DNA from 3 places in the Pseudarthrobacter adonitolis genome. Region 1 is predicted to be linked to each of the others. Evidence: riboswitches for the same ligand, from Rfam matches in the RefSeq annotation. Region 1 holds a riboswitch; each other region holds the start of a gene.
The links. Region 1 has a riboswitch for thiamine pyrophosphate ahead of thiD (bifunctional hydroxymethylpyrimidine kinase/phosphomethylpyrimidine kinase). Riboswitches for the same ligand answer to the same signal wherever they lie in the genome.
Positions count from the first base shown of each region.

Region 2: another riboswitch for thiamine pyrophosphate. It lies ahead of thiO (glycine oxidase ThiO); the one in region 1 lies ahead of thiD (bifunctional hydroxymethylpyrimidine kinase/phosphomethylpyrimidine kinase).
Region 3: another riboswitch for thiamine pyrophosphate. It lies ahead of thiC (phosphomethylpyrimidine synthase ThiC); the one in region 1 lies ahead of thiD (bifunctional hydroxymethylpyrimidine kinase/phosphomethylpyrimidine kinase).

Region 1 covers NZ_JBVAYW010000002.1:398,152-400,343, reverse strand. The annotation lists gene ACZYZ4_RS04465 (Rne/Rng family ribonuclease) at 1-721, shown strand, start outside; TPP riboswitch at 823-920, shown strand; gene thiD (bifunctional hydroxymethylpyrimidine kinase/phosphomethylpyrimidine kinase) at 913-2,192, shown strand, end outside.
Region 2 covers NZ_JBVAYW010000001.1:409,273-411,464, forward strand. The annotation lists gene ACZYZ4_RS02055 (RNB domain-containing ribonuclease) at 1-263, opposite strand, end outside; gene thiE (thiamine phosphate synthase) at 327-1,103, opposite strand; TPP riboswitch at 1,131-1,251, shown strand; gene thiO (glycine oxidase ThiO) at 1,243-2,192, shown strand, end outside.
Region 3 covers NZ_JBVAYW010000003.1:39,471-41,662, reverse strand. The annotation lists gene thiC (phosphomethylpyrimidine synthase ThiC) at 1-1,180, opposite strand, end outside; TPP riboswitch at 1,175-1,282, opposite strand; gene ACZYZ4_RS04935 (VOC family protein) at 1,438-2,192, shown strand, end outside.

The sequences.
Region 1 (2,192 bases):
CCAGCCGCTGGAAACGGCGCCGGCAGCTCCGATGCAGATCCATACGGTCCACCCGGAACCCAGTGATGCCGAACGCCATGCCAAGGCTGAGGCCACGCGGGCAGCGCTTGCGAACATTGCGGCCGCAGCCCACGCTGCGCACATGCACGACGACGAAGTGGCTCACGCATCAGCTGCCGCGGGCCAGACTCCCGCTGCGCCGGTGCCGGCTCCGGCTGAGCGGTCCGAGACGGACTCCAACGGCCGCCCGGCCGCTGTACTGACGTTTGGCGGCGAGCAGGTGGTGCTGCCGTTCGTGCAGCACCACGAGGACCAGCCGCACGCACCTGCCCTGACACTTGACCGCCTCGCAGAGGCCTTCGCCCACCTTGGCGAGCCGGCCCCTGTAGCGGAAAGCACGCCGGCGGCAGCCCGGGCAACTGAAAGCCAGCCGGCCGAACCTGTCCGTCATCAGCAGCCCGCTGTGGCGGAGAAGGACTACTCCGACCACACCAAGCAGCCCCCCGCCCGCCGACCCCGTCGGAACCGGAGTGCCAGCCGTGCCCAGGGCGCAGCCAACGCCACGTCCGTGGAGCATCACGCAGCCGCTCCGGCGGCTGCCGCCGGACACACCCACGCCGCCAAGGCCCCGGAGTCCGTCAAGGCTCCCGTGGCTGACAAGCCGGCGGCCACCAACGCGCCCATCATCCTGGGCGTAGGGGTTCCGGCCTCGGAGCTCTGACCAAACAGTAGGGCAAGCCACTACAACGGCGCCCGGACGTGTCTGTGAATCACAGGCTGCGTCCGGGCGTCCGGCGTTAAGTCCTGAGGAACGCTAGGCTGGTGACTGACACGGGGTGCCGCGCAGAGAGCCGGCTGAGATCCACACCCGTTGAACCTGTCCGGTTAGCACCGGCGAAGGGATGTCCTCCTTTGGCTTCAACTTCTGTCCTTCCTCCTGCAACACCCCTGACTACGGCAACCCCCGCTGGGCTCCGGCCCGCACCAGGCCGCTCTTCTGCGGTCAAGGTGCTGCGTGACGTTCCGCGGGTGCTGTCCATTGCCGGATCGGACCCGTCAGGTGGCGCAGGCGTCCAGGCCGACCTCAAAAGCATTGCGGCGCTTGGCGGCTACGGGATGGCGGCCATCACCGCCCTGACGGTCCAAAACACACAGGGGGTCCAGGCGGTTCACGTCCCGCCGGCGTCCTTCCTGCGCCAGCAGCTCGATGCCATCAGCGACGACATCACCATCGACGCGGTCAAGATCGGCATGTTGGGCGACGCTGCGGTGATTGGCGTGGTCCGGGACTGGCTGGAAAAGGTGCGTCCCGCCGTCGTCGTTCTTGATCCGGTGATGGTGGCCACGAGCGGAGACCGGCTGCTGCAGGAGTCTGCCGAGGCGGCCCTGAGGGGGCTGCTCCCGCTCGCGGACCTGATCACCCCCAACCTGGCCGAATTGGCCATCCTGGTGGGGGAGCCGCAGGCGCGGGACTGGCTTGATGCGCTCGGGCAAGGGGAGCAATTGTCCGCCGCGACCGGTGCCACCGTCCTGGTCAAGGGCGGCCATCTCGACGGCGGTGCGTGCCCGGATGCCCTGGTCAACACCACTGGGCTGCTCACCCAGGAGGTGGTGGAAGTGAGCGGGGACAGGATTCCCACCCGCAACAGCCACGGCACCGGCTGCTCGCTGTCGTCGGCCATGGCTACGGCTCAGGCAAGGCTGGGGGACTGGGAGGCCGCACTGCGGAAGGTTAAGCCATGGCTGGTTGGTGCGCTGCAGACCTCTGCCCAGCTGGAGGTGGGCGGAGGCAACGGCCCAATCAACCACTTCCACCACATGCAGCGGGTTCCGGCAGTCGGCGAATTTGCACACACGCTGCGTCGGGCGTCGGAGCCGGATCTTGAGGCCATCTATGGGCTGGATTTCATTCGCGACCTGGGGGCCGGCACGTTGGCTGAGGAACAGTTCGCCTATTACCTCGCTCAGGACGCCATCTATCTCAACGGCTATTCGCGTGTCCTTGCCCGGGCCAGTGCGCTGGCGCCCACGGAAGCCGCGCAGCTGTTCTGGGCAAAGTCGGCCCAGCAATGCCTTGAGGTCGAATCCGAACTGCACCGCACGTGGCTGAGCACCAGAGCAGTGGAATCCGCCCTTGGACCTGTCACCAAGTCCTACGTGGACCACCTGCTGGCGGCCTCGGCATCCGGAAG
Region 2 (2,192 bases), on a different contig from region 1:
AGCACCCGGTAGCCAGTGCCCGCGCGCTCGATGAACAGCGCCTGGTCCAGGTCAGTGGATGATGCCGGATCGATGGTGAGGAAGTCCACGTCCGTCAGGTCAGCGCCCGGCAACTCGTGTGCGGCCACTGCCGCCTCCGCGTCCCGGACCGCCTCCGCCGGGTAGGGTCCCGGCAGTTCCAGCTCGGTCCGCAGGGCGCTCAGCGCCGCCGCGAGGTCGTTGGTCTGCTCGTGGACATTGGGGGCCAACCGATGATGTGACACGAAAGTCAGGTTAGCCCGATTTCCACGGATCGTGCACGCCCGCCGCCCGCCACGCGGGGATTGTCAGGATGCGCCCGCGTCCAGGGCCGCCAGGAGTGCCGCGGCGGCCGCTGCGGGATCGGAGGCTTCGGTAATGGCACGCACCACAACAATCCTGCCGGCACCGGCGTCCACCACCTGTTCTACGTTGCCGAGATCGATGCCTCCGATGGCAAACCAGGGCAGCGTGGCTTGTGTGCCACCGGCAGCGCGGACTGCTTCGGCCGCGTACCGCACCAGGTCAAGGCCGACGGCGGCCCGGCCGGGTTTGGTGGGAGTGGCCCAGACCGGTCCGACGCAGAAGTAGTCCAGGCCGCCTTGGGCAGTCAGCCCACCGGACAGCCGGATGGCGCCTTCGATCTGTTCGGCGGTGTGCGTGGAAAGCCCGATGGCTGTGCGCCCGCCCAGGAGCGTGCGGGCGGAAGCAACCGGCAGGTCCTTCTGCCCGATGTGGAAGACAGGGGCGCCGGACAGCATCGCGATATCGGCACGGTCATTGACTGCCCACAGCTTTCCGTGGCGTTCGGCCGCTGCCTGAAGCACGGCCAGCAACTCCAGTTCCTCGGCCGCCTCGATCGCCTTGTCGCGGAGCTGGATGATGTCGACGCCGCCGGCAAAAGCCGCGTCCACAAACTCGCCAAAGTCCCCGCGGTCCCGGCGCGCTTCGGTGCACAGGTACAGCCTGGCGCTGTGCGGGAGGCCGGTGCCTATGCCGCCAGCGGGGTCTGTTCCGGTCAAAGATGCGGGGGTGGAAGAGCTGGCGGAGGACGTGCCTGCAGCGGCGATGGATTGCGAGTTCATGGAAACCAGCCTAATTCCCCTAAACTGGGCGGGTACTGCGGGAGCCCGTTGCAGCCGTCACAAAGCGGCCGGGCTGAGAGGGCGTCAGAGCCGACCGCTTGACCTGATCCGGCTAGTACCGGCGTAGGGAAGGAACCACGTGCCCCCTGCAATAAGCAGCCCACCTGAGACTGCATCAGCCGGCCCGGCCGCAGTCCTGCACGCCGACGTGGCAGTCATCGGCGGCGGAGTCATCGGCCACGCCATAGCCTGGGCGGCTCGGCGATCCGGCCGTTCCGTGGTGCTGATCGATGACGCGCCCGGGAACGGCGCCAGCTGGGCAGCCGCTGGCATGCTTGCTCCTGTGAGCGAGCTGCATTACCAGGAGGAAGACCTCCTTGAGCTGATGCTTGCATCCTCCGGCCTGTGGCCTGCGTTCGCGGCAGACCTCGCACTGGCCGGGGCTGGAGATACCGGATATCTGACGACGCCGACCCTCGCCATCGGCGCGGACGCTGCGGACCGCCGGGCGCTGATGGACCTTCGGGCCGTGCAGCAGGCCAGCGGCCTGGTGGTGGAACCCCTGACTGTCCGTGTGGCCAGGACGAGGGAATCCCTGCTCAGCCCGGCCATATCCTGCGCCCTGGACATCCCCGCAGACCACCAGGTGGATCCACGGAAACTGTTGGCGTGCCTCCAGGAAGTCCTGGCCGTCCACGAACCGGGAGCAGGAACCGCCGTGGCAGGTGCCCGCCGGGGATTCGCCGTTGACCAAAGGGCCGCTGCCCTTCTCTGGGAGGACGGCCGCGTCAGCGGCGTGAAGCTCGCCCACGGCGGAAGTGTCCAGGCCGGGGAGACCATCGTGGCCAACGGATTGCAGGCGGCGTCGCTGGATGGCCTGCCGGTTGGACTGCACCTGCCGCTACGGCCCGTCTACGGTGACATTCTTCGACTGGCTGTTCCGCAGCACCTGCGCCCGCTCCTCACCTCGACGGTCCGCGGGATGGTCCATGGCGTGCCCGTCTACATCGTTCCCCGGCAGGACGGCACGGTGGTGATCGGGGCAACGCAGCGAGAGGACGCGCTCGCCGGTTCAGGCGACGACGCTGC
Region 3 (2,192 bases), on a different contig from region 1:
TGACCTGCACATCGAAATCCCAAGCCCGCTGGGTCAGTTCAGCCAGCGTGTCCAGCTCGGCAAACTGGGCGGCGTCGTTGGCGTCCGCCGTCGCTCCCGGGCGCAGTCCGTCGCCCAGGGAGAACGCGACGTCGTACTTGGCGAAGATCTCGCAAAGCTCGTCGAAGTGGGTGTAAAGGAAGTTCTCCTGGTGGTGGGCCAGGCACCAGCCCGCCATGATCGCGCCGCCCCGGGAGACGATGCCGGTGACGCGGTTGGCCGTCAGCGGCACGTAACGCAGCAGCACACCGGCGTGGATGGTCATGTAGTCCACGCCCTGCTCGCACTGCTCAATGACTGTGTCGCGGAAGATTTCCCACGTCAGTGCGTTGGCCTCGCCGTTGACCTTCTCCAGTGCCTGGTAAATGGGCACCGTACCGATGGGCACGGGGGAGTTGCGGATGAGCCATTCCCGGGTGGTGTGGATGTCATCGCCGGTGGACAGGTCCATCACCGTGTCGGCGCCCCACTGGGTGGCCCACTGGAGTTTGTCCACTTCCTCGGCAATGGAGCTGGTCACCGCGGAGTTGCCGATGTTCGCGTTGATTTTCACCAGGAAAGCCTTGCCGATAATCATCGGTTCGGATTCCGGGTGGTTGATGTTGTTGGGGATGATGGCGCGACCGGCCGCCACTTCGCTGCGGACCAGTTCCACCTCACAGTTCTCGCGGAGGGCAACGAACTGCATCTCGGGCGTCAGCACGCCCTGCCGTGCGTAATGCATCTGCGTGACGGTCTTGCCTTCGACGGCGCGGCGGGGCACGGGCTGCGCGCCCTTCCACTCCGCGGAGGCGGCGCCGCGGCGCACTGCCGACTTGCCGTCGTCGAGCAGGTTCCGCTCCCGGCCGCTGTAGGGCTCGGTGTCGCCGCGGGCGGCGATCCACTCCGAGCGGAACGGGTTGAGGCCCACCACCGGATCGCTGCCCGGACCGGCCGTGCGGTAGGTCCGGAACGGCCCGTTCGCCTCGCCGTTCGGCGACGGTTCCAGCGCGATCTCGGTCACGGGAACCCGGATCCCGGTGGCGTCATCATTGATGAAAGCCAGCGAGTGGGACTTCAGTGACTGGGTTCCAGGCCGGACCGGTTGATCCTGGTCGGCTTCACTTTGGGCAGGGATCAGCTGTGTTTCTTGTGTATTCAATGAATACTCACTTCCTTCGCCGGCATTACCCGGACAGGTTCAACGGTCGCAGGCTGCGTCAGCCCGATCTCAGCCCCTGCAAGGGCTCCCGTGTGGTCAAGTCGAAGCTACCACAGGCCGAGGGTGGCCTGGTGACAGCAGTCACGGGGATGCGGTCGCAACCTGTCGGCCCAGCCACTTGAATTGCATTGAAGCTTCAAGTAAATTGGAGTTATAGCCGCCTTCGGCCTCGAAGGCCAACGGACCGGGAGCGTTCAATGACTGCAGAAGCCACCAGCCGGGATGTCCTTCCTGCCGGCCTCTCCATGGGCACCGTGATGCTCAAGGTGGGCGACATGAAGCTGATGACCGACTACTACCAGCGTGCGCTCGGCCTGGAGGTTGTCGCCGAACAGGACGGCGGCGTCTATCTTGGCCGGCTCCAGCGCCCGCTGGTCCATCTCGCGGCCGCCCCGTCCTTGAGCCTGCCTGGCAGGGGCGAGGCCGGGCTGTTCCACACCGCGCTGCTTTTTGACGACCAGGCTTCGCTTGCAGTCACGGTAGCCACCGCAGCCCAGTACGAACCCCGGTCCTTCACCGGTAGCGCCGACCACCTCGTTAGCGAGGCTTTCTACTTCAATGACCCCGAAGGTAACGGCATCGAACTGTACTGGGACAGGCCCCGCGAAAACTGGTCCTGGAACGGGAAGGATGTGGTGATGGACAGCCTGGCACTGCCGCCGCAGCGCTACCTTGAGCAGCACCTGACCCAGGAATCCCTGAACGGCCAGCAGGCCACCGAAGCCGGCGTGGGCCACGTCCACCTCCAGGTGGGCGACGTCCGTTCGGCGCACGATTTCTATGTGGGCACGCTGGGCTTCGAAAAGACCGCAGGCTGGCACGGGCAGGCACTGTTTGTCTCCGCCGGCCGGTACCACCACCATATGGCCATGAACGTCTGGAACAGCCGCGGCGCCGGTCCCCGCAAGGACACCCTGGGCCTTGGTGAAGTGCTCATCGAAGTCCCATCCGG